Regions from separate parts of the Psychrobacillus sp. FSL W7-1493 genome, predicted to be linked through region 1. Evidence: a T-box and tRNA genes for the amino acid it is inferred to sense, from the RefSeq annotation. Region 1 holds a T-box; the other holds one or more tRNA genes.

What was found. The T-box of region 1 lies ahead of serS (serine--tRNA ligase). A T-box ahead of a tRNA ligase gene usually reads a tRNA of that ligase, here a tRNA-Ser.
Region 2: it encodes a tRNA-Ser, which carries the amino acid that the T-box ahead of serS (serine--tRNA ligase) is inferred to sense. The anticodon was not compared.

What each region holds. Positions count from the first base shown of each region.
Region 1 covers NZ_JBBOSB010000001.1:16,047-27,203, reverse strand. The annotation lists rRNA gene rrf (5S ribosomal RNA) at 28-143, shown strand; gene guaB (IMP dehydrogenase) at 983-2,449, shown strand; gene MKX96_RS00140 (serine hydrolase) at 2,607-3,917, shown strand; gene pdxR (MocR-like pyridoxine biosynthesis transcription factor PdxR) at 3,980-5,434, opposite strand; gene pdxS (pyridoxal 5'-phosphate synthase lyase subunit PdxS) at 5,486-6,376, shown strand; gene pdxT (pyridoxal 5'-phosphate synthase glutaminase subunit PdxT) at 6,378-6,971, shown strand; T-box leader at 6,996-7,207, shown strand; gene serS (serine--tRNA ligase) at 7,290-8,564, shown strand; gene tadA (tRNA adenosine(34) deaminase TadA) at 8,780-9,256, opposite strand; gene MKX96_RS00110 (glycosyl hydrolase family 18 protein) at 9,333-10,469, shown strand; gene MKX96_RS00105 (deoxynucleoside kinase) at 10,575-11,157, shown strand, end outside.
Region 2 covers NZ_JBBOSB010000001.1:1,289,846-1,301,002, reverse strand. The annotation lists gene MKX96_RS06630 (isochorismate synthase) at 1-413, opposite strand, end outside; gene MKX96_RS06625 (1,4-dihydroxy-2-naphthoate polyprenyltransferase) at 566-1,477, shown strand; tRNA gene MKX96_RS06620 (tRNA-Glu) at 1,992-2,063, opposite strand; tRNA gene MKX96_RS06615 (tRNA-Ser) at 2,071-2,161, opposite strand; tRNA gene MKX96_RS06610 (tRNA-Asn) at 2,169-2,243, opposite strand; tRNA gene MKX96_RS06605 (tRNA-Ile) at 2,248-2,324, opposite strand; tRNA gene MKX96_RS06600 (tRNA-Gly) at 2,331-2,404, opposite strand; tRNA gene MKX96_RS06595 (tRNA-Phe) at 2,413-2,488, opposite strand; tRNA gene MKX96_RS06590 (tRNA-Asp) at 2,632-2,707, opposite strand; tRNA gene MKX96_RS06585 (tRNA-Met) at 2,711-2,787, opposite strand; tRNA gene MKX96_RS06580 (tRNA-Ser) at 2,892-2,984, opposite strand; tRNA gene MKX96_RS06575 (tRNA-Ile) at 2,997-3,073, opposite strand; tRNA gene MKX96_RS06570 (tRNA-Met) at 3,080-3,153, opposite strand; tRNA gene MKX96_RS06565 (tRNA-Ala) at 3,181-3,256, opposite strand; tRNA gene MKX96_RS06560 (tRNA-Pro) at 3,274-3,350, opposite strand; tRNA gene MKX96_RS06555 (tRNA-Arg) at 3,360-3,436, opposite strand; tRNA gene MKX96_RS06550 (tRNA-Leu) at 3,453-3,541, opposite strand; tRNA gene MKX96_RS06545 (tRNA-Gly) at 3,556-3,630, opposite strand; tRNA gene MKX96_RS06540 (tRNA-Leu) at 3,648-3,732, opposite strand; tRNA gene MKX96_RS06535 (tRNA-Lys) at 3,755-3,827, opposite strand; tRNA gene MKX96_RS06530 (tRNA-Thr) at 3,834-3,909, opposite strand; tRNA gene MKX96_RS06525 (tRNA-Val) at 3,922-3,997, opposite strand; rRNA gene rrf (5S ribosomal RNA) at 4,036-4,151, opposite strand; rRNA gene MKX96_RS06515 (23S ribosomal RNA) at 4,273-7,201, opposite strand; rRNA gene MKX96_RS06510 (16S ribosomal RNA) at 7,407-8,961, opposite strand; gene MKX96_RS06505 (MgtC/SapB family protein) at 9,521-10,243, shown strand; gene MKX96_RS06500 (cation diffusion facilitator family transporter) at 10,261-11,157, shown strand, end outside.

The DNA.
Region 1 (11,157 bases):
TCCAGTTTTGAGTGAACAACTCAAAAGTCTAGTGATGATGGCGAAGAGGTCACACCCGTTCCCATACCGAACACGGAAGTTAAGCTCTTCAGCGCCGATGGTAGTTGGGGGTCTCCCCCTGCAAGAGTAGGACGTCGCTGGGCAACTAAAGGAAGTCGTCACCGAGTAATCGGTGGCGGCTTTTTTGTTTTGTTTAAAATGAAAAAAAAAGCCGAAGGCACTCTCTCCCTAAGCAAGTAGGCGAGAAGCCGGAGGGGCAAAGAGTTCGAGGAAGCAAGGAAGAGAGGCTCGGAGCGTATGGCATACGCGAGAACCGAACGACTGCGGCTGACGAAGAAATCTGCCGCCCATCTGGTTTCGCAGCCGCCGATGGTAGTTGGAGGGTCGCCCCTGCAAGAGTAGGACGTCGCTGGGCACCAAAGAAAGTCGTTACCGAGTAATCGGTGGCGGCTTTTTTGTTTGGTCTTTTTATTTTTAAAGGAACAAGCCGAAGGCTATCACTCTCCCTAACCACAGATGTGAGAATAGCTTAGAAGCTCTTTGCGATTTTCTAGTTTCAAATAAACTTTCATAAGAATATTACATAGGTAAAAATTAATGATATATATAGCAATCTACCAGTAAAATACTTACCAATAGGCAGTGACACAAGCAGGTATAGTGAGGCAGATAATACATCACACCTGTGCGGTCTAATGCTCACGCCACAGGAAGCGTCTGTCAGAGCAGACATCAATTAAAAGCATATAAATATCGATATTACTCTTAGAGAAAGTTCAGTTTATATATTTATCTATTAAAATAGGTGTTATGGACTCAAACCTAGTTTCAACTTAATAGTTTTTAATCTTTTAATAGACAAAGTAATAAAATAATTGCAAGAAAAGTCGGAATATATATATTATTTATCGATTCTTGACAGTCTATGTGCCCGCTGATAACCTTGTAATAATATTTAATTATAGAGGAGGAAGTCAGCGTAATGTGGGAATCGAAATTTCAAAAAGAAGGTTTAACATTCGACGATGTTTTATTAGTTCCAGCTCAATCAGAGGTTTTACCAAAGGATATTAATTTATCAGTACACTTAACATCAAAAATCAAATTAAATATTCCGGTGATCAGTGCTGGTATGGATACTGTTACAGAGGCGAAAATGGCTATTGCTATGGCACGCCAAGGTGGACTAGGAATTATTCATAAAAACATGAGCATTGAGGAACAAGCAGAACAAGTGGAAACAGTTAAACGTTCAGAGAATGGCGTTATCACGGATCCTTTTTATCTAACACCGACTCATCAAGTTTATGATGCAGAGCATTTAATGGGGAAATACCGCATCTCTGGGGTTCCTATAGTAAATAATGAAGAAGAACTAAAACTAGTTGGAATAATTACGAATCGTGACCTACGTTTCATTCAAGATTATTCTTTACCAATTAATGAAGTAATGACTAAAGAACAGTTAGTGACTGCTGCAGTTGGTACTACATTAGAACAAGCTGAAAAAATCCTTCAACAATACAAAATAGAAAAATTACCAATCGTTGATGATAACGGAATCCTTAAAGGCTTAATAACTATTAAAGACATTGAAAAAGTAATTGAGTTTCCTAACGCTGCTAAGGATCAACACGGTCGATTGTTAGTAGGAGCTGCAGTTGGAGTAACAAGTGATACAATGATTCGTGTACAAAAGTTAGTGGCTGCACAGGTAGATGTAATTGTTATTGATACAGCTCACGGACATTCTAAGGGCGTAATAGATGTAGTGAAGGAAATAAGAGCAACCTATCCAGATTTAGATATTATTGCTGGAAATGTCGCAACTGGTGCTGCTACAAAGGCTTTATACGAAGCTGGTGCAGATGTGGTGAAAGTCGGGATTGGTCCAGGTTCAATTTGTACTACTCGTGTAGTAGCAGGAGTTGGTGTGCCACAAATTACAGCTATCTATGATTGTGCTACTGAAGCTCGCAAGGCTGGAAAAACGATTATTGCCGATGGCGGTATTAAATTCTCTGGTGATATTGTAAAAGCTTTAGCTGCTGGAGGACATGTAGTTATGCTAGGTAGTCTACTTGCTGGAACTACGGAAAGCCCAGGGGAAACAGAGATTTTCCAAGGGAGACGTTTTAAAGTTTACCGAGGAATGGGTTCTATTGCTGCAATGGAAAAAGGTTCTAAGGATCGCTATTTCCAAGAGGATGCAAAGAAATTAGTTCCAGAAGGTATTGAAGGTCGTCTTCCATACAAAGGTCCACTTTCTGATACAATTCATCAGCTTCTTGGTGGAGTTCGAGCAGGTATGGGGTATTGTGGTACAGGTACTTTAGAAGACCTACGAGAAAATGCACAATTTATTCGCATGACTGGTGCTGGCCTACGAGAAAGTCACCCACACGATGTACAAATAACAAAAGAAGCACCAAACTACTCTATCTCTTAAAATAAGTAGAAACTTTCGCACCCATTTCACGTCTATATATAGGCCGAATGGGTGCTTTTTTAAAGTGTTATGCACCTAGTTCAAAAAGTATGATAAAATGAGCATTGATAATAGAAAAAGTGGAGGTACAGTAGTGAAGAAATATTGGAAAACAACAATGGTAAAGTGGCTAGTACTTCCGATGTTGCTTGTGTCTTTAGTAGGTGGAATGCCAACTAACACAAAAGCAGAGGAAAGTTTAAATTTAAATGTTGATGCAGCAATCTTAGTAGATGCTGATTCTGGAAAAATTCTTTTTGAGCAAAATGCAGATGCAGCTTTAGGAATTGCAAGTATGACAAAAATGATGACCGAATATCTTCTTTTTGAAGCAATAGAAGAAGGTAAAATTTCATGGGAACAACAATATTCAGTAAATGAATATACATATAAAATTTCTCAAGATCGTCGTCTAAGTAACGTGCCTCTACGCGAGGATGGTACTTATTCAATTCGTGAATTATATGAAGCAATGGCAATCTATTCAGCCAATGCAGCAACTATTGCAATAGCAGAAACAATTGCTGGAACTGAAGAAAACTTTGTGAAGTTAATGAATGAAAAAGCTTCAGAAATGGGCTTAGAAAACTATAAATTTGTAAATTCAACAGGCTTAAACAACGCAGATTTACAAGGCATGCATCCGGCAAGCACAGGAGCAACAGATGAAAATGTCATGCCTGCTAGCTCGGTGGCAAAATTAGCTTATCTTCTGATGAAAGACTATCCAGAAGTGTTAGAGACAACAAAGATTCCTCATAAAATTTTTCGCGAGGGCACATCGGATGCTATCAAAATGAGTAACTGGAACTGGATGCTACCAGGACTAGTTTACGAATATGAAGGCGTAGATGGTTTGAAAACAGGAACAACAGATTTTGCAGGACATTCCTTTACCGGAACTGCTGAAAGAAACGGTATGAGAGTAATCGCTGTAGTCATGAAAGCAGTAGACGCTAACGGAAAAGGAAGTTATGAAGCTAGATTTGACGCAACTAGAGCGTTATTTGATTTTGGTTTTGCCCAATTTACTAAAGTAGAGCTAATACCCGAAGGATATAAAATTCCTGGTCATAAAACTTTGAAAGTAAATAAAGGAAAAGAAGATACGGTTGCAATTGCAGTGAAAGAACCTATCTCTATGCTGATCAAATCCAGTGATAAAGATCTGTACAAGCCTGTTTTCACTCCATTAGAAGACAAGCTAGAAGCAGAAGTCAAGAAGGACACAGTAGTAGGAAAAGTCCATCTTGAAAAATCTGAAGGTACTGATTATGGGTACATTACTGGCGATCAAGGAAGTGTTGATGTAGTAACAACAGAAGCTGTAGAAAAAGCAGGTTGGTTTAGTTTAATGCTACAAGGCATCGGCAAATTCTTTAGCGGATTATGGGATAGTACAACAGATTTTGTTGGTGGTTTATTTTAAATCTCTATAAAAAAGCACTGAAACTCTATATGGGTTTCAGTGCTTTTAGTTTGCAATGGATGTTATGACTTCTCTATTTTGATTGCCCGCATAAGTTCATGTATGGAGGACGAAAGATTTGTAAAATCTAGTCCACCGAAACCTAAAACTAACCTTGGAACAGTTTCGTCAATGGGAGAGGTTATATACTTATGCAAACCATAGATTTGAATGTTAGCTTGTTGGGCAAGAGAAACAAGCTCCTCTTCCTTCCTATCTGTCTGGATGGTTAATAGAAGATGCATTCCTGCCTGTTCCCCTGAAAGTTTAACAATAGGCTCATACTCTGAAAGTGTCTTCGTGACAATTTCCAGCTTTCTTTTATAAATTTTACGCATTTTATTTAAGTGCTTTGCAAAGTGACCGTCCTCCATAAATTTTGCAAGTATATGCTGATCCATGCGTGGTACAGTAGCAGAATAATAATAGTATTTGTCCTTATATTGCTTTATAAGCGTGTTTGGAAGGACAGCGTAGGCAATCCTTAAGGAGGGCATGAGAGACTTCGAAAATGTGCTTAAGTAAATTACACGGTCGTTTTGATCCATACCTTGTAAAGAAGGTATTGGTTTTCCTGTATATCTAAACTCACTGTCATAATCATCTTCAATAATATATCGTTTCTCTTCCTGATAAGCCCATGCTAGCAGTTGACTTCTGCGTGAGGCTGACATAACAGAACCAGTTGGAAATTGATGAGATGGTGTAACATACATAACCGTTGTATTAGTTTTCTCCAGCTCCTCCACCACTAACCCTTCCTCGTCTACTGGAACAGCAACAGACTTTTCCTCATTCTCTAAAAAAAGGTGATGGGATAATGGATACCCAGGATTTTCGTAACCATAAACGGCTTTGTCACCAAGAAGACGAACGAGAAGTGGCATGAGTTGTTCTGTACCTGATCCTAAAATAATTTGCTCTGGTCTGCTTTTTACACCACGGGATTGATAAAGATAGGACGATATTTGTTGTCTTAGTATATAGTCTCCCTGAGGATGTCCTAGCTGCAATAGATCTTTATGGTCTTCATGAGCTAATTCTTTTGCGTATTTTCTCCAAAGAGTAAAAGGAAAAGAATCTTCATCTATCTTTCCCGGTGAGAAGTCTATATGGAAGGAAGTAGCTTTCTCTTCTTTTCCAACAGGAGTATCTTCCTTTTCAATCAGAGCTAGCTCTTCTATGTTTTGGACAAAATACCCTTTTCTTGGCTCCGAATTAATATATCCTTCTGCGACAAGCTGACTATAGGAAAGCTCGATCGTTGTTTGACTTAGATCTAGGTATTCAGCTAGCTTTCTTTTAGATGGAAGCTTTTCTCCTTCCTTAATATGACCTTGCACAATGGCATCTTTTAAAAATTTATATAATTGTTCATATAATGGCAGATTTGTGTTCTTTTCTAAAGGAAGCATGAGAAAATCCATTGTATCATCCAATCTGACCATGTTCATTTTATTGTTTCTGGCACTTTTCATATGGTCAAATACCATTATACTAAATTTTATAACAATTAGGAGGTATATAGGATGAATTTACATATGACAGGAACAGAGCTAGTAAAAAGAGGTATGGCTGAGATGCAAAAGGGTGGAGTTATAATGGATGTTATTAATGCGGAGCAGGCTCGTATTGCAGAGGCAGCAGGAGCCGTGGCAGTTATGGCATTAGAACGTGTGCCATCTGATATTCGTGCTGCGGGCGGAGTGGCTCGTATGGCCGATCCTCGCATAATGGAAGAGGTAATGAGTGCTGTAACGATTCCAGTCATGGCTAAAGCGCGTATTGGACACATCACGGAAGCCAGAATGCTTGAAGCAATGGGTGTGGATTATATTGACGAATCAGAAGTACTGACCCCAGCGGATGAGGAGTATCACCTTCGAAAAAGTGAGTTTACTGTTCCATTTGTTTGTGGGTGTAAGGACCTGGGAGAGGCTGCTCGACGTATAGGAGAAGGTGCATCCATGCTTCGCACAAAAGGGGAGCCTGGGACAGGGAATATTGTAGAAGCAGTTCGTCATTTGCGTAAGGTAAATGCCCAAGTGAGAAAGATTGTGCATATGGATGAGGATGAATTAATGACAGAGGCAAAAATTCTTGGAGCACCATATGAAATTTTATTGCAAATTAAGCACAAAGGAAAATTACCAGTAGTAAATTTCGCAGCAGGAGGAGTTGCAACTCCAGCAGATGCTGCACTAATGATGGAGCTAGGAGCAGATGGAGTGTTTGTCGGTTCAGGTATATTTAAATCCGATAATCCAGAGAAATTTGCTCGCGCTATTGTAGAGGCAACTACTCATTATCAAGATTATAAATTATTAGTGGAGATTTCAAAGGATTTAGGAATCCCTATGAAGGGAATAGAGATTTCTCGTTTATCAACTGCTGAGCGTATGCAAGATCGAGGGTGGTAAGATGGTCACAATAGGAGTGCTTGCTCTTCAAGGAGCTGTTACGGAACATATCCGTTCAGTGGAGGAATGCGGAGCAAAAGCAGTAAAGATTAAAACAAAAGAAGACTTGAAAGGAATAGATGGCTTAATCCTACCTGGTGGAGAAAGTACCGCAATGCGCAAGCTTATAGACCGTTTTGATTTACTAGGTTGTTTAAAGCAGTTTGCAGATTCAGGCAAGCCTATATTTGGTACTTGTGCTGGTCTAATATTATTAGCAAAGCAAATTCAAGGTCAGGATACACATCATATTGGTGTGCTACAAGCAACTGTCGCAAGAAATTCCTTCGGTCGTCAGGTGGATAGCTTTGAAACTAATTTAGATATTCAAGGGATAGCGACTGATTTTCCAGCCATTTTTATAAGGGCTCCACATATTGTCGAAGTAGATAAGAGTGTAGAAATTCTTGCTACCCATGAAGAACGAATCGTAATGGCAAGACAGAATCATATATTGGGATGCTCCTTTCATCCCGAATTAACAAATGATCATCGTATAACTGCCTATTTTATACAAATGGTTCAGGAATCGCTTGCCAAACCGGTCAACCTATAGTAAAGTATGGTTAATTTCATGATTTAAAAAACGATGATAGGAAGTAGTAGCAAGTAAGTTTTTTTTAGAGAGTCAGCGGCTGGTGGGAGCTGATAAAAGCGCTTGTGAATCCGTCCTTTGAGTTGCGCAGCTGAAAAATAGGTAAGCTGTGGCCGGTTGAAAAGCCGTTATTAGACAAGTGGATCTGAGATGTCAGATCAATCAGGGTGGCAACGCGGGTAGCTCTCGTCCCTTTTATAAGGGATGGGGGCTTTTTTGTCGTTTTTTATGAATTTAAATCTGGTTAATAGGCCAAAAATATCAAGAGGAGGAAATCATATGTTAGATGTAAAATTTGTACGTGATAATTATGAAGAAGTGAAAGCTAAACTTGCGAAGCGTGGAGAAGATATCTCCGAGTTCGATCAATTTCTTCCTTTAGACCAAAAGCGTAGAGAATTAATAGCAAAAACAGAAGTACTAAAGGCAGAAAGAAACGAGGTTTCTCAAAAAATCTCACAAATGAAACGAAATAAAGAGAATGCTGATGATGTAATCGCTCGCATGCGTGAAGTAGGCGATGAGATTAAAGCATTAGATGAAGAACTACGCCAGGTAGAAGAAAAATTTGAATATATGATGATGCGCATTCCAAATATTCCACATGATGACGTTCCAATTGGCGATTCTGAGGATGATAATGTTGAAATTCGTAAATGGGGAGAGGTCCCTGCGTTTAACTTTGATACAAAGGCTCATTGGGATATCGCCACAGATTTAAAAATTGTGGACTTTGAACGAGCTGCAAAAGTAACTGGAAGCCGTTTTGCTTTTTACCGTGGTTTAGGGGCAAGATTAGAGCGCGCGCTATGGAATTTCATGATGGACCTTCATTCAGAAGAGCATGGCTATGAAGAAATGCTACCACCATATATGGCAAACCGTATGAGCCTAACAGGTACTGGACAGCTTCCAAAGTTTGAAGAGGATGCTTTCTTAGTTAACGAGGAGGATTATTTCTTAATCCCAACGGCTGAGGTGCCAGTAACTAACTTCTACCGGGATGAAATTTTAGATGGAGCTGATCTTCCACAAGCCTTTACTGCTTTTAGTGCTTGTTTCCGTTCAGAGGCTGGTTCTGCAGGTAGAGATACACGCGGGCTAATCCGTCAGCATCAATTTAATAAAGTTGAGCTGGTACGTTTTGTTAAACCAGAGGATTCATACGAGCAATTGGACCTTCTAACAGGACATGCAGAAAAGGTTCTTCAGCTTTTAGGACTTCCATATCGTGTGCTACGTATGTGCACAGCAGATCTTGGATTCACTGCAGCGAAGAAGTATGATATTGAAGTATGGTTACCAAGCTATGGCGAATATAAAGAAATTTCTTCATGCAGTAACTTCGAGGACTTCCAAGCTCGTCGTGCTGGAATCCGTTTTAGAAGAGAACCGGGTGCTAAACCTGAGTTTGTACACACATTAAACGGTAGTGGACTAGCAATCGGACGCACAGTAGCTGCCATCCTAGAAAATTATCAGCAACCAGATGGATCAGTTAAAATCCCAGAGGTCCTACAACCATACATGGGCGGAAAAACAATTATTAAATAAAGAAAAGCGGAACCGCCTATGTCTGCCCCGACAGGCAAATGGGGAAAAGTGAGGAGGCAGCTCTTCAGCCACCAGAACTTTTATTCATTTGACCCCGAGGGACAAGGTGCTGGAGCTAGCCAAAAAGAAAAGCGCAAGCACCTATCTCTGCCCCGACAGGCAAATGATCCGTTATAAGATACTTTTAATGATATAAAAGTAAGAACCAAAAACGCCTAGAGTTCTAAGCGTTTTTGGTTCTTTTTCTTTAGTCGTAGCTCTCGAAAGAAAGTCGTTAGTAAGTTACCACAGGTTTCCGCAAGAACCCCTTCCGTTACCTCACAGACATGGTTGAATCGAGTATCATTTAAAAGCGTATACAGAGAGGCTACACACCCTGCCTTCATGTCTCTCGCACCATATACTACTCGAGGGATACGTGACTGTAATATTGCTCCTGCACACATAGGGCAAGGCTCTAAAGTAACATAAAGGGTTGTTTCTTCGAGTCTCCAGCTACCAATTTTGGCACATGCCTCTTGAATAGCCAGAAGTTCTGCATGTGTCGTTGCATTTTGGGTCGTTTCTCGTAGATTGTAGGCACTCCCAATTACCTCATTTTTATGTACGATAATAGCTCCGATCGGAACCTCACCTATGGCAGCAGCCTTTTTTGCTTCCTCAATTGCTAAATTCATATAATATTCATCCATTTGGAGTCAACTCCTTACGCGTATTTTAGCATGTTTTGTAGATAACGTGCATATTCTGATTTGAAGGAGTGATGCGATGATTTATACAGTTAAGTTAGGTGATAGCTTATATTCTATTGCAAGACAAAATGGTACTAGTGCGGCTACTATTGCTTCCATCAATGGCTTGCCGAACCAGGATGTATTGGTCGTTGGACAATCATTAGTCCTACCCTCTACTCCAAGTCCAAATCGGCCAATGATTGAAACCAATTTATATGTGGAATGGTATACCGAGGCACCATCTGAAACAGTTATTAGCCAAGTAGAAAATGTAGCCTCTCTATTAACCTACATGATGCCATTTGCTTTTGAAGTTAAAAGAGATGGATCATTGACTAAAATGGATTGGGGAAGGTTGCCAGAAGTTGCTGCGGCAAATAACGTGGAAGAAGTTGTTATAATAGTCAATATTGAAGAAGGTGCTTTTAGCGACACATTAGCTCATACCATTTTTACGAATGAGGAAGTGAAGCAAAGAGTATTTGAAGAGACAGTTGCTGAGGCTAATAGAAGAGGAACGAATCATATTCATACTGATTTTGAATATATAGATCCAGATGATCGGGATGAATACGTAACTTTCTTAAAAGAGTTTCGGGCTTTTGCTCCTAGCTTTATTTTTTCTGCAAGCTTAGCTCCAAAAACAAGTGCTAACCAGCCTGGTAAGTGGTACGAAGGACATGACTATAAGGCTCTAGGTGAGGTGTTAGACTTCGTCGTCATTATGACGTATGAATGGGGCTATAGTGGAGGACCTCCGATGGCTGTGTCACCAATAGGTCCAGTAAGAAAAGTTTTAGAGTATGCCATAAGTGAAATACCTTCACAAAAGGTTATGATGGGGCAAAACCTGTACGGCTATGATTGGACATTACCCTACAAAGTAGGCAATCCATTTGCAAGAGCAATTAGTGCCCAAGCAGCAGTTCAACTGGCAATCGATCGAAATGCCGCGATAGAATATGATGAAGTTGCCCAGGCACCTTTTTTTAATTACTGGAGGGACGGGAAAGAGCATGAAGTGTGGTTCGAGGATGCTCGTTCTATTCAGGCTAAGTTCAATCTTTTAAAGGAACTGAACCTTTTAGGAATCTCCTACTGGCATAGTGGCTTCAATTTTCCTCAGAATTGGTATCTTTTAAATGATATGTTTCGTATTAAGAAAAAATAGGGGGTATTTGTCTTTCTCTGGAAAGACAAATATCCTCTATTTTTCATCATATCCCTATGCTAAAATAGAGGATACGACTTGAAACTTTAGAGTGAGGTTAGAGATATGTCTGTTCCATTTATAACGGTAGAGGGTCCAATAGGTGTTGGTAAAACCTCATTGGCCAAAGCAATTGCTAATACATATCAATTTGAATTGTTAAAAGAGATCGTAGACGAAAACCCCTTTTTAAATAAATTCTATGAAGATATAGCAGAGTGGAGCTTTCAAACTGAAATGTTCTTTCTTTGTAATCGCTATAAGCAATTAAGTGATATTGAAAAAAAATACTTATCTAACGAAACAGCAGTTGTTGCGGATTATCATATTTTTAAAAATCTTATTTTTGCAAAACGCTCCCTAAATGAGGTCGAGTATGAGAAATACGAGTCCATTTATCATATTTTAACGAGGGATATGCCAATCCCGAACATGGTAATTTATTTAGATGCAAGTATAGACGTGTTAGAAAATCGTATTGATTTACGTGGGAGAGAGTTCGAAAAGAAAATTAGTACAAGCTATTTAGAGCAACTTTCATCGGACTATAGAATGTTTATAGATGACTTTGAAGCAAAGCACCCAGACGTTCCTGTTATTCGTTTCAACGGTGATGAAATGGATTTTGTACAGAACAGCCAGGATTTAA
Region 2 (11,157 bases), 1.3 Mb from region 1:
ATACTTACAAAAGCCTGGTCGTCCTGTATGACTAATTGAAATGTAGCCACAGCAAAAAAACTAGACGGGAAGCTATTCCATTCCGATGATATATTATTTGAAGGATCGAAAGAGAATCCACCAAATAGAATTGGAGACACATCTGCTTTCTCTATTAATGAGCATGCACAAAGGTCGTCCCATTTTTGAGCTATATCGGTGTATCTATTTTTCTCTAAATCATTAGACAGAACATAGGCATGTCCAAGTCCAACCAATGTGAACGTTTTCTCTTTGTTTTGCCAAAAGAATCGTTTCCCTTTATAGTAATCCTCTCCTGCCTCAAAAAAAGCATGAGCAGACATTCTAGATACTTCTATTGTTTCTGTATAAAAACGTAATGTTGATTTATTTTGCCCGGTGGTGTTCGGCATATATATGACCTCCGTATAAATTACCTGCTAGTTTAAGTTCATGTTTTATTACTCTACCCTTTATCATACAACTTTCTCCGCGTTTCGGCACACATTTAGCTACAAATGTATGCTAAAATTGAAGTTGATTCTTTAAAAGGAGAGAAATTTATATGTCACAAGAACTACAAGCTGATAAAGGCTGGCGTATATGGTGGAAGTTAACAAGACCACACACGTTAACTGCATCGTTTGCCCCTGTATTTTTAGGTACAATGATTGCCCTTTATTACGTAAATATTGATTGGCCTTTATTCTTAGCAATGCTCATTGCGTGCTTGTTTATACAAGCTGCTACGAATATGTTTAATGAGTACTACGACTTTGAAAGAGGTCTAGATAGTGAAGAATCTATCGGCATTGGTGGCGCAATAGTCCGCAATGGTGTCAAACCAAAGACAGTGCTTCAACTAGCCTTAGTACTATACGTCCTAGCCGCTCTGTTAGGTATTTATATTTGTTCCCAATCATCTTGGCTTTTATTGATCATTGGTGCCGTTTGTATGCTCATTGGATACTTATATACCGGTGGACCTTACCCAATAGCTTATACACCGTTTGGAGAACTATTCAGTGGCGTGGTTATGGGAATGTTTATTGTTTTAATTGCTACATACATTCAGGTAGGTTCTATACCAAACTTTGCCTTGTTCCTATCTATCCCTAGCACTCTGCTTGTCGCTGCTATTATGCTTTCTAATAATATTCGAGATATTGTAGAGGATACAAAAGGCGGTAGGAAAACAATGGCTATCTTAATAGGTAGAGACAATGCTATTAATGTGTTAGCCTTATTTTTTATCGTTTCTTATGTATGGATCATCTTACTAGTAATTCTACAAATTATTACACCTTGGGCTTTACTAGTCTTCCTAAGTGCTAAGAAACCACTAGATGCTATAAAGCTATTTAAATCTAAAGAGAATCACCTTGAAGTTGGATTAGCAATGAAAAACACCGCACTTACCAATACCATTTTCGTATTTCTTTTAGGTATTGGCTTGTTAATAGGATTTTTAATATGATGATCAGTCAGGAAGTTAAACGCTTCCTGGCTTTTTTATTTGTGAAGTTTAAATTAGAGGTTGGAGAAGTGTAAACGAAGAAAGAAAAATCTAACCAAATAATAGATTTTGAGTAGTTTCTTTAGAATCGGACGGTTTTGTTCAATAATCGGTCGGTTAGGCATAATAATCGGTTGGTTCCCTTCAACAATCGGTCGGTTTTACCTGATAATCGGTCGGTGGAAGAACTTTTAGGAGTAAATCTCTTCACAAGAAGATAACGCTCCAAATGCTATAATGTAGAACCTACTCGATCACTTTAATGTAATCGTTCTGCTAACAATATTTGAAAGGAATTTCACAAACATGACAGGGAAGTTATTATAATTAAGTGCAGTATAGATTTACTACAATAAATACATTACTTTTCTTAATACCTCTTCCCTTAAGGACCTGCAGTGTTATAACGATCCTTACATATCATAAAGATAAAATAAAAAAGACAACCACCGAAGTGATTGTCTTTTTAAAGTTATGACCCCTACGGGATTCGAACCCGTGTTACCGCCGTGAAAGGGCGGTGTCTTAACCGCTTGACCAAGGGGCCTTATATATGGCGGAGAAGGAGGGATTTGAACCCTCGCGCCGGTTGCCCGACCTACACCCTTAGCAGGGGCGCCTCTTCAGCCACTTGAGTACTTCCCCATATATATGGCTCCGAAGGTAGGACTCGAACCTACGACCAATCGGTTAACAGCCGATTGCTCTACCACTGAGCTACTTCGGAATAATGGTGGGCCTAAATGGACTCGAACCATCGACCTCACGCTTATCAGGCGTGCGCTCTAACCAGCTGAGCTATAGGCCCATTAATTGGAGCGGGTGAAGAGAATCGAACTCTCATCATCAGCTTGGAAGGCTGAGGTTTTACCACTAAACTACACCCGCGTGATAAATGGTGGCTCAGGACGGAATCGAACCGCCGACACAAGGATTTTCAGTCCTTTGCTCTACCGACTGAGCTACTGAGCCTCTTCGATTTACGCTAAGCGGCACAACTCTTTGTCAGCTTCACTCACTCATTCAGTCACGTACTTTAGTACGCTTCTTCTTTCGTTCGATTGCTTCCTCGATTTGCTTGCTTATCCTAAATCTCTAACATATTGAATAATAAATGGCGGTCCCGACCGGGATCGAACCGGCGATCTCCTGCGTGACAGGCAGGCATGTTAACCGCTACACCACGGGACCATTTGGTTGCGGGGACAGGATTTGAACCTGTGACCTTCGGGTTATGAGCCCGACGAGCTACCGAACTGCTCCACCCCGCGACAATAAAATCGTTGAAATTTAAATCAACTATGTATTTAATAACTTTTCCGTTTCCAAGCTTACTTGCATAGATGTTATGTATAATTTCCCACTAACAATAAGATGGAGGAGGAAGAGGGATTCGAACCCCCGCGCGGTATGACCCGCCTGTCGGTTTTCAAGACCGATCCCTTCAGCCAGACTTGGGTATTCCTCCGAAAAATTATGTTGGTGGACCTTGCAGGACTCGAACCTGCGACCGGACGGTTATGAGCCGTCTGCTCTAACCAACTGAGCTAAAGGTCCTTAAGATGGCGGCAGAGGGAGTCGAACCCACGACCTTTCGGGTATGAACCGAATGCTCTAGCCAGCTGAGCTACGCCGCCAGGAACTTTAAAAGAAAATTTTATATTTGGTGGAGCCTAGCGGGATCGAACCGCTGACCTCCTGCGTGCAAGGCAGGCGCTCTCCCAGCTGAGCTAAGGCCCCAAATTTTTATTAATAACTGGTCGGGAAGACAGGATTCGAACCTGCGACCCCTTGGTCCCAAACCAAGTGCTCTACCAAGCTGAGCTACTTCCCGTATATATATTGGCGCGCCCGGCAGGAGTCGAACCCACAACCTTCTGATCCGTAGTCAGACGCTCTATCCAATTGAGCTACGGGCGCTAATGTTACTTAAAAGTGGTGCCGAGGACCGGAATCGAACCGGTACGGTAGTCACCTACCGCAGGATTTTAAGTCCTGTGCGTCTGCCAGTTCCGCCACCCCGGCACTTAGTGAATCTTTGGAGCGGAAGACGAGGTTCGAACTCGCGACCCCCACCTTGGCAAGGTGGTGTTCTACCACTGAACTACTTCCGCTCGGTTATTAAATTAAATGGTGCGGGTGAAGGGAGTCGAACCCCCACGCCTTGCGGCGCTAGATCCTAAGTCTAGTGCGTCTGCCAGTTCCGCCACACCCGCATATTTATTTCACAAAAGTGAATGAGCCATGAAGGACTCGAACCTTCGACCCTCTGATTAAAAGTCAGATGCTCTACCAACTGAGCTAATGGCTCGGAAAATGGTGCCGGAGAAAGGACTTGAACCCTCAACCTACTGATTACAAGTCAGTTGCTCTACCAGTTGAGCTACTCCGGCAGGAGTAAGTAATGGTGGAGGATGACGGGCTCGAACCGCCGACCCTCTGCTTGTAAGGCAGATGCTCTCCCAGCTGAGCTAATCCTCCTGGGTATTAAAATGTGATTTTATGTATTTTTATTGCAAGCCCAGCGACGTCCTACTCTTGCAGGGGGAGACCCCCAACTACCATCGGCGCTGAAGAGCTTAACTTCCGTGTTCGGTATGGGAACGGGTGTGACCTCTTCGCCATCATCACTAGACTTGAATAATTATTGAAAGACAAGTTTTATTATATCAACTATGTAGATTATTACAAGTGTTTTTTTAATAAAAATTTATTCTTTCAAAACTGAATAAACTGACATCTTAGAAACAAACAATTTGGTTAAGTCCTCGATCGATTAGTATTCGTCAGCTGCACGTGTCGCCACGCTTCCACCCCGAACCTATCTACCTCATCGTCTTTGAGGGATCTTACTTACTTGCGTAATGGGAAATCTCATCTTGAGGGGGGCTTCGTGCTTAGATGCTTTCAGCACTTATCCCGTCCACACATAGCTACCCAGCGATGCCCTTGGCAGAACAACTGGTACACCAGCGGTGTGTCCATCCCGGTCCTCTCGTACTAAGGACAGCTCCTCTCAAATTTCCTACGCCCACGACGGATAGGGACCGAACTGTCTCACGACGTTCTGAACCCAGCTCGCGTACCGCTTTAATGGGCGAACAGCCCAACCCTTGGGACCGACTACAGCCCCAGGATGCGATGAGCCGACATCGAGGTGCCAAACCTCCCCGTCGATGTGGACTCTTGGGGGAGATAAGCCTGTTATCCCCGGGGTAGCTTTTATCCGTTGAGCGATGGCCCTTCCATGCGGAACCACCGGATCACTAAGCCCGTCTTTCGACCCTGCTCGACTTGTAGGTCTCGCAGTCAAGCTCCCTTCTGCCTTTACACTCTTCGAATGATTTCCAACCATTCTGAGGGAACCTTTGGGCGCCTCCGTTACACTTTAGGAGGCGACCGCCCCAGTCAAACTGCCCGCCTGACACTGTCTCCTACCCGGGTTACGGGTATGGGTTAGAATTTCAATACAACCAGGGTAGTATCCCACCGACGCCTCCTCCGAAGCTGGCGCTCCGGGCTCTAAGGCTCCTACCTATCCTGTACAAGTTGCACCAAAATTCAATATCAAGCTACAGTAAAGCTCCACGGGGTCTTTCCGTCCTGTCGCGGGTAACCTGCATCTTCACAGGTACTATAATTTCACCGAGTCTCTCGTTGAGACAGTGCCCAGATCGTTACGCCTTTCGTGCGGGTCGGAACTTACCCGACAAGGAATTTCGCTACCTTAGGACCGTTATAGTTACGGCCGCCGTTTACTGGGGCTTCAATTCGCACCTTCGCTTGCGCTAAGCACTCCTCTTAACCTTCCAGCACCGGGCAGGCGTCAGCCCCTATACTTCACCTTACGGTTTTGCAGAGACCTGTGTTTTTGCTAAACAGTCGCCTGGGCCTATTCACTGCGGCTCTTCTAGGCTATTCACCCAAAAGAGCACCCCTTCTCCCGAAGTTACGGGGTCATTTTGCCGAGTTCCTTAACGAGAGTTCTCTCGCTCACCTTAGGATTCTCTCCTCGACTACCTGTGTCGGTTTGCGGTACGGGCACCTCCCACCTCGTTAGAGGCTTTTCTTGGCAGTGTGAAATCAGGAACTCCGGACATACGTCCTTGCCATCACAGCTCAATGTTACAGAGTGCGGATTTGCCTACACTCACACCTCACTGCTTGGACGTGCATAACCAACAGCACGCTTACCCTATCCTACTGCGTCCCCCCATCACTCAAACGGTGGGGTGGTGGTACAGGAATATCAACCTGTTGTCCATCGTCTACGCCTATCGGCCTCGACTTAGGTCCCGACTAACCCTGAGCGGACGAGCCTTCCTCAGGAAACCTTAGTCATACGGTGGATGGGATTCTCACCCATCTTTCGCTACTCATACCGGCATTCTCACTTCTAAGCGCTCCACCAGTCCTTCCGGTCTGACTTCAACGCCCTTAGAACGCTCTCCTACCACTGATACCAAAGGTATCAATCCACAGCTTCGGTGATTTGTTTAGCCCCGATACATTTTCGGCGCAGCGTCACTCGACCAGTGAGCTATTACGCACTCTTTAAATGATGGCTGCTTCTAAGCCAACATCCTGGTTGTCTAAGCAACGCCACATCCTTTTCCACTTAACAAATACTTTGGGACCTTAGCTGGTGGTCTGGGCTGTTTCCCTCTTGACTACGGATCTTATCACTCGCAGTCTGACTCCCAAACATAAATCATTGGCATTCGGAGTTTGTCTGAATTCGGTAACCCGGGATGGGCCCCTAGTCCAAACAGTGCTCTACCTCCAAGATTCTAACGTTTGAGGCTAGCCCTAAAGCTATTTCGGAGAGAACCAGCTATCTCCAGGTTCGATTGGAATTTCTCCGCTACCCACACCTCATCCCCGCACTTTTCAACGTGCGTGGGTTCGGACCTCCAGTAAGTGTTACCTCACCTTCATCCTGGACATGGGTAGATCACCTGGTTTCGGGTCTACGACCACATACTCATTCGCCCTATTCAGACTCGCTTTCGCTGCGGCTCCGTCTTCTCAACTTAACCTCGCATGTAATCGTAACTCGCCGGTTCATTCTACAAAAGGCACGCCATCACCCGTTAACGGGCTTTGACTATTTGTAGGCACACGGTTTCAGGGTCTATTTCACTCCCCTTCCGGGGTGCTTTTCACCTTTCCCTCACGGTACTGGTTCACTATCGGTCACTAGGTAGTATTTAGCCTTGGGAGATGGTCCTCCCGGATTCCGACGGAATTTCACGTGTTCCGCCGTACTCAGGATACACTCTGGAGGGAATGAACTTTTGACTACGGGGCTTTTACCCTATCCTGCGGACCTTTCCAGGTCGCTTCGTCTAGCTCATTCTTTTGTAACTCCGTATAGAGTGTCCTACAACCCCAAGAGGCAAGCCTCTTGGTTTGGGCTCTTCCCGTTTCGCTCGCCGCTACTCAGGGAATCGAATTTTCTTTCTCTTCCTCCAGGTACTTAGATGTTTCAGTTCCCTGGGTGTGTCTCAGATGCGCTATGTATTCACGCAAATGTACTGCCCCATTACGGACAGTGGGTTTCCCCATTCGGAAATCTTCGGATCGAAGCTCACTTACAGCTCCCCGAAGCATATCGGTGTTAGTGCCGTCCTTCATCGACTCCTAGTGCCAAGGCATCCACCGTGCGCCCTTATTAACTTAACCTAAAAGTTAAAAGTACTACACTTGCAATCACGTAAGTGATCACAATTTGAATATCTTGCGTTTGTTTCTTTTTTTGATGTCGTTTTATCCAGTTTTCAAAGAACAAGTTAAAAAGCTTTAAATGCTCATATAGAATGAACATTCAAAACTGAACTGCAAAACGTTAAGATACAGATAAAAATCTGTATTCCGAATATATCCTTAGAAAGGAGGTGATCCAGCCGCACCTTCCGATACGGCTACCTTGTTACGACTTCACCCCAATCATCTGTCCCACCTTCGGCGGCTGGCTCCCAAAAGGGTTACCCCACCGACTTCGGGTGTTACAAACTCTCGTGGTGTGACGGGCGGTGTGTACAAGGCCCGGGAACGTATTCACCGTGGCATGCTGATCCACGATTACTAGCGATTCCGGCTTCATGTAGGCGAGTTGCAGCCTACAATCCGAACTGAGAACGGTTTTATGGGATTTGCTCACCCTCGCGGGGTTGCGACCCTCTGTACCGTCCATTGTAGCACGTGTGTAGCCCAGGTCATAAGGGGCATGATGATTTGACGTCATCCCCACCTTCCTCCGGTTTATCACCGGCAGTCACCTTAGAGTGCCCAACTGAATGCTGGCAACTAAGATCAAGGGTTGCGCTCGTTGCGGGACTTAACCCAACATCTCACGACACGAGCTGACGACAACCATGCACCACCTGTCACCGCTGTCCCCGAAGGGAAAAGCCTATCTCTAGGCCGGTCAGCGGGATGTCAAGACCTGGTAAGGTTCTTCGCGTTGCTTCGAATTAAACCACATGCTCCACCGCTTGTGCGGGCCCCCGTCAATTCCTTTGAGTTTCAGTCTTGCGACCGTACTCCCCAGGCGGAGTGCTTAATGCGTTAGCTGCAGCACTAAGGGGCGGAAACCCCCTAACACTTAGCACTCATCGTTTACGGCGTGGACTACCAGGGTATCTAATCCTGTTTGCTCCCCACGCTTTCGCGCCTCAGCGTCAGTTACAGACCAGAAAGCCGCCTTCGCCACTGGTGTTCCTCCAAATCTCTACGCATTTCACCGCTACACTTGGAATTCCGCTTTCCTCTTCTGTACTCAAGTCCCCCAGTTTCCAATGACCCTCCACGGTTGAGCCGTGGGCTTTCACATCAGACTTAAAGGACCGCCTGCGCGCGCTTTACGCCCAATAATTCCGGACAACGCTTGCCACCTACGTATTACCGCGGCTGCTGGCACGTAGTTAGCCGTGGCTTTCTAATGAGGTACCGTCAAGGTACGAGCAGTTACTCTCGTACTTGTTCTTCCCTCACAACAGAGTTTTACGATCCGAAAACCTTCTTCACTCACGCGGCGTTGCTCCATCAGACTTTCGTCCATTGTGGAAGATTCCCTACTGCTGCCTCCCGTAGGAGTCTGGGCCGTGTCTCAGTCCCAGTGTGGCCGATCACCCTCTCAGGTCGGCTACGCATCGTCGCCTTGGTGAGCCGTTACCTCACCAACTAGCTAATGCGCCGCGGGCCCATCCTGTAGTGACAGCGAGATGCCGTCTTTTAACATTTCCTCATGTGAGGTAATGGATTATTCGGTATTAGCCCCGGTTTCCCGGAGTTATCCCAATCTACAGGGCAGGTTGCCCACGTGTTACTCACCCGTCCGCCGCTAAATCAGAAGAAGCAAGCTTCTTCATCATCCGCTCGACTTGCATGTATTAGGCACGCCGCCAGCGTTCGTCCTGAGCCAGGATCAAACTCTCCATAATAGAGAACTTAAAAAGCTCATTTTGTTTTGCTGGCATCATCATTAAATGATGTCAAAAATTGTTTTGCGTCAATCAAGCCGAAGCTTGTTGATGCTGTATGTCTTAACGTTTTGCATGTTCAGTTTTCAATGTTCATTGTGTCGTTTTGTTTTTGACGACTTTATTAGTATATCTCGCTTCAGTTAAGTTGTCAACAATTTTTTTAACTTCTTTTAAGTCGTTACTCACATGTTCTGAAGGACATGTATTAATATACAACGATTAAAAACAAAAAGCAATACCTTTTATTAAAATTTATAGGTTTTTCTTTAATTATTTGATCTTTTCCTTCTCTTTTACGTTAAAAACACCGATTTATAAAGGTTTTACCTTACTTTCACTAGTTCCTGCTTATAAAAACATCTTTATTACTACTGGATTATCTATTATAAATGCTACCTTGGCTTCTGGAAAAAACTATTTTTATCTCTAAGTGATATTAAGCAGAAAACTGGGTATGTAAGTATAAGATTAAAATTTCCACATATTCTTAACTATCTATATGAAAGGAGGCACCACGGTGGATTGGATTCCCTATCTAAACGGATATGGTGAAATATTAATAAAATTAGGTTTTGCGGCAACCCTAAGTTTAGTTATAGGGATTGAAAGAGAATTAAAAAAGAAACCAATTGGCCTTAAAACAAGCATCGTCATTGCAACCTTTAGTTGTTTACTAACATACATATCAATAGAGTCAGCTTACAAAGCACATCATGGTCATGATGGAGTAAATATAACTATGGATCCTTTACGATTGGCCGCACAAATAGTAAGCGGTATCGGCTTTCTTGGAGCAGGTGTCATTCTACGCAAGGGCAACGACAGTATAAGTGGACTTACTACGGCAGCAATGATTTGGGGAGCCGGCGGAATAGGTATAGCGGTAGGTGCGGGTTTTTATCTGGAAGCTGCCCTTACCGTTGTTATCGTACTAATAGGTATAGAAGTAATCCCTCCTCTTCTATCTAAAGTCGGTCCGAAGCGCTTACGATCCAAAGAATTATCATTAAAGGTTATTGTATTAAAACAAGAAAGCATATCTAAAATGTACTATTACTTAAAAGACTGTGGCTTTTATATCGATAGTATTCGGATAAAAGATATTAAATTAGAGAATGATGAGATAAAACATGAAGTTCATATCAGATTATCTATTCTAACTAAGAAAAACACGGTAGAATTTTATCATTCCATTGCAGAATTGGAATTTGTGGAAACTTTGGAATTAGAATCAATTTAAAAAAGGAGCAACTATCTATGGGACAATTTTTCACTTTACTAAAGGGTGGTAATAAACCATCTTTAATCGCAGCAGTTGTTAATACAATTATCGCAGCTTTAAAAGGAGGAGCATTTTTCTTAACAGGGAACGTAGCAATGTTCGCAGAGATGATGCACTCAATAGGAGATGCAGCCAATCAATTCTTCGTCTTTATAGGCTCTGCTCTTTCTAAAAAAGCGCCTACACCAAAATTCCCAAATGGTTTTGGTCGATTGGTAAACCTCGTTTGCTTGGGAGCAGTTATATTAGTAGGAATCTTGTCGTATGAAACGATAAAAGAAGGATGGCATCATATACAGCACCCAGTAGCATCAGGTGGGCTAGCAATTACGTTATCCGTCCTTGCTATTGCAATAATATTAGAGTTTATCGTCTTATATAAGGCAGGAAAAGAAATTTTACATGAAGTTGGTATTAAAGGAACCTTCCTTGCCCCCCTCACTACAAGCTTTACACACTTAAATAGAGCAAAACCTGCTACAAAGCTTGTGTTTATGGAGGATTTAGTTGCTACTTCAGGTGGTATCCTTGCATTTGTAGCTGTATTAATTTCACACTTTACAGGTTTTCTACAAGCTGAGGGTATTGCTTCTATCCTAATTGGTTTAATGATGTTCTATGTTGTAGGTAAAGTGTTCCTTGATAATGCAAGAGGAGCTCTTGGAGAAACCGATGAACAGATGCTAGTGCATATTGCACATGTAATTTCAGATGTAAAAGAAGTTAAAGACATTCAACAGTTAGAAGTTATTAAAGAAGGAGAATATCTACATGTAACATTAATTGCTGAAGTTGATGCCTCACTTTCCTTTGCAACAGTCGATGATATCCATGATGTCCTAAAGAATCTTATCCTAAGTCAACAAGGTGTA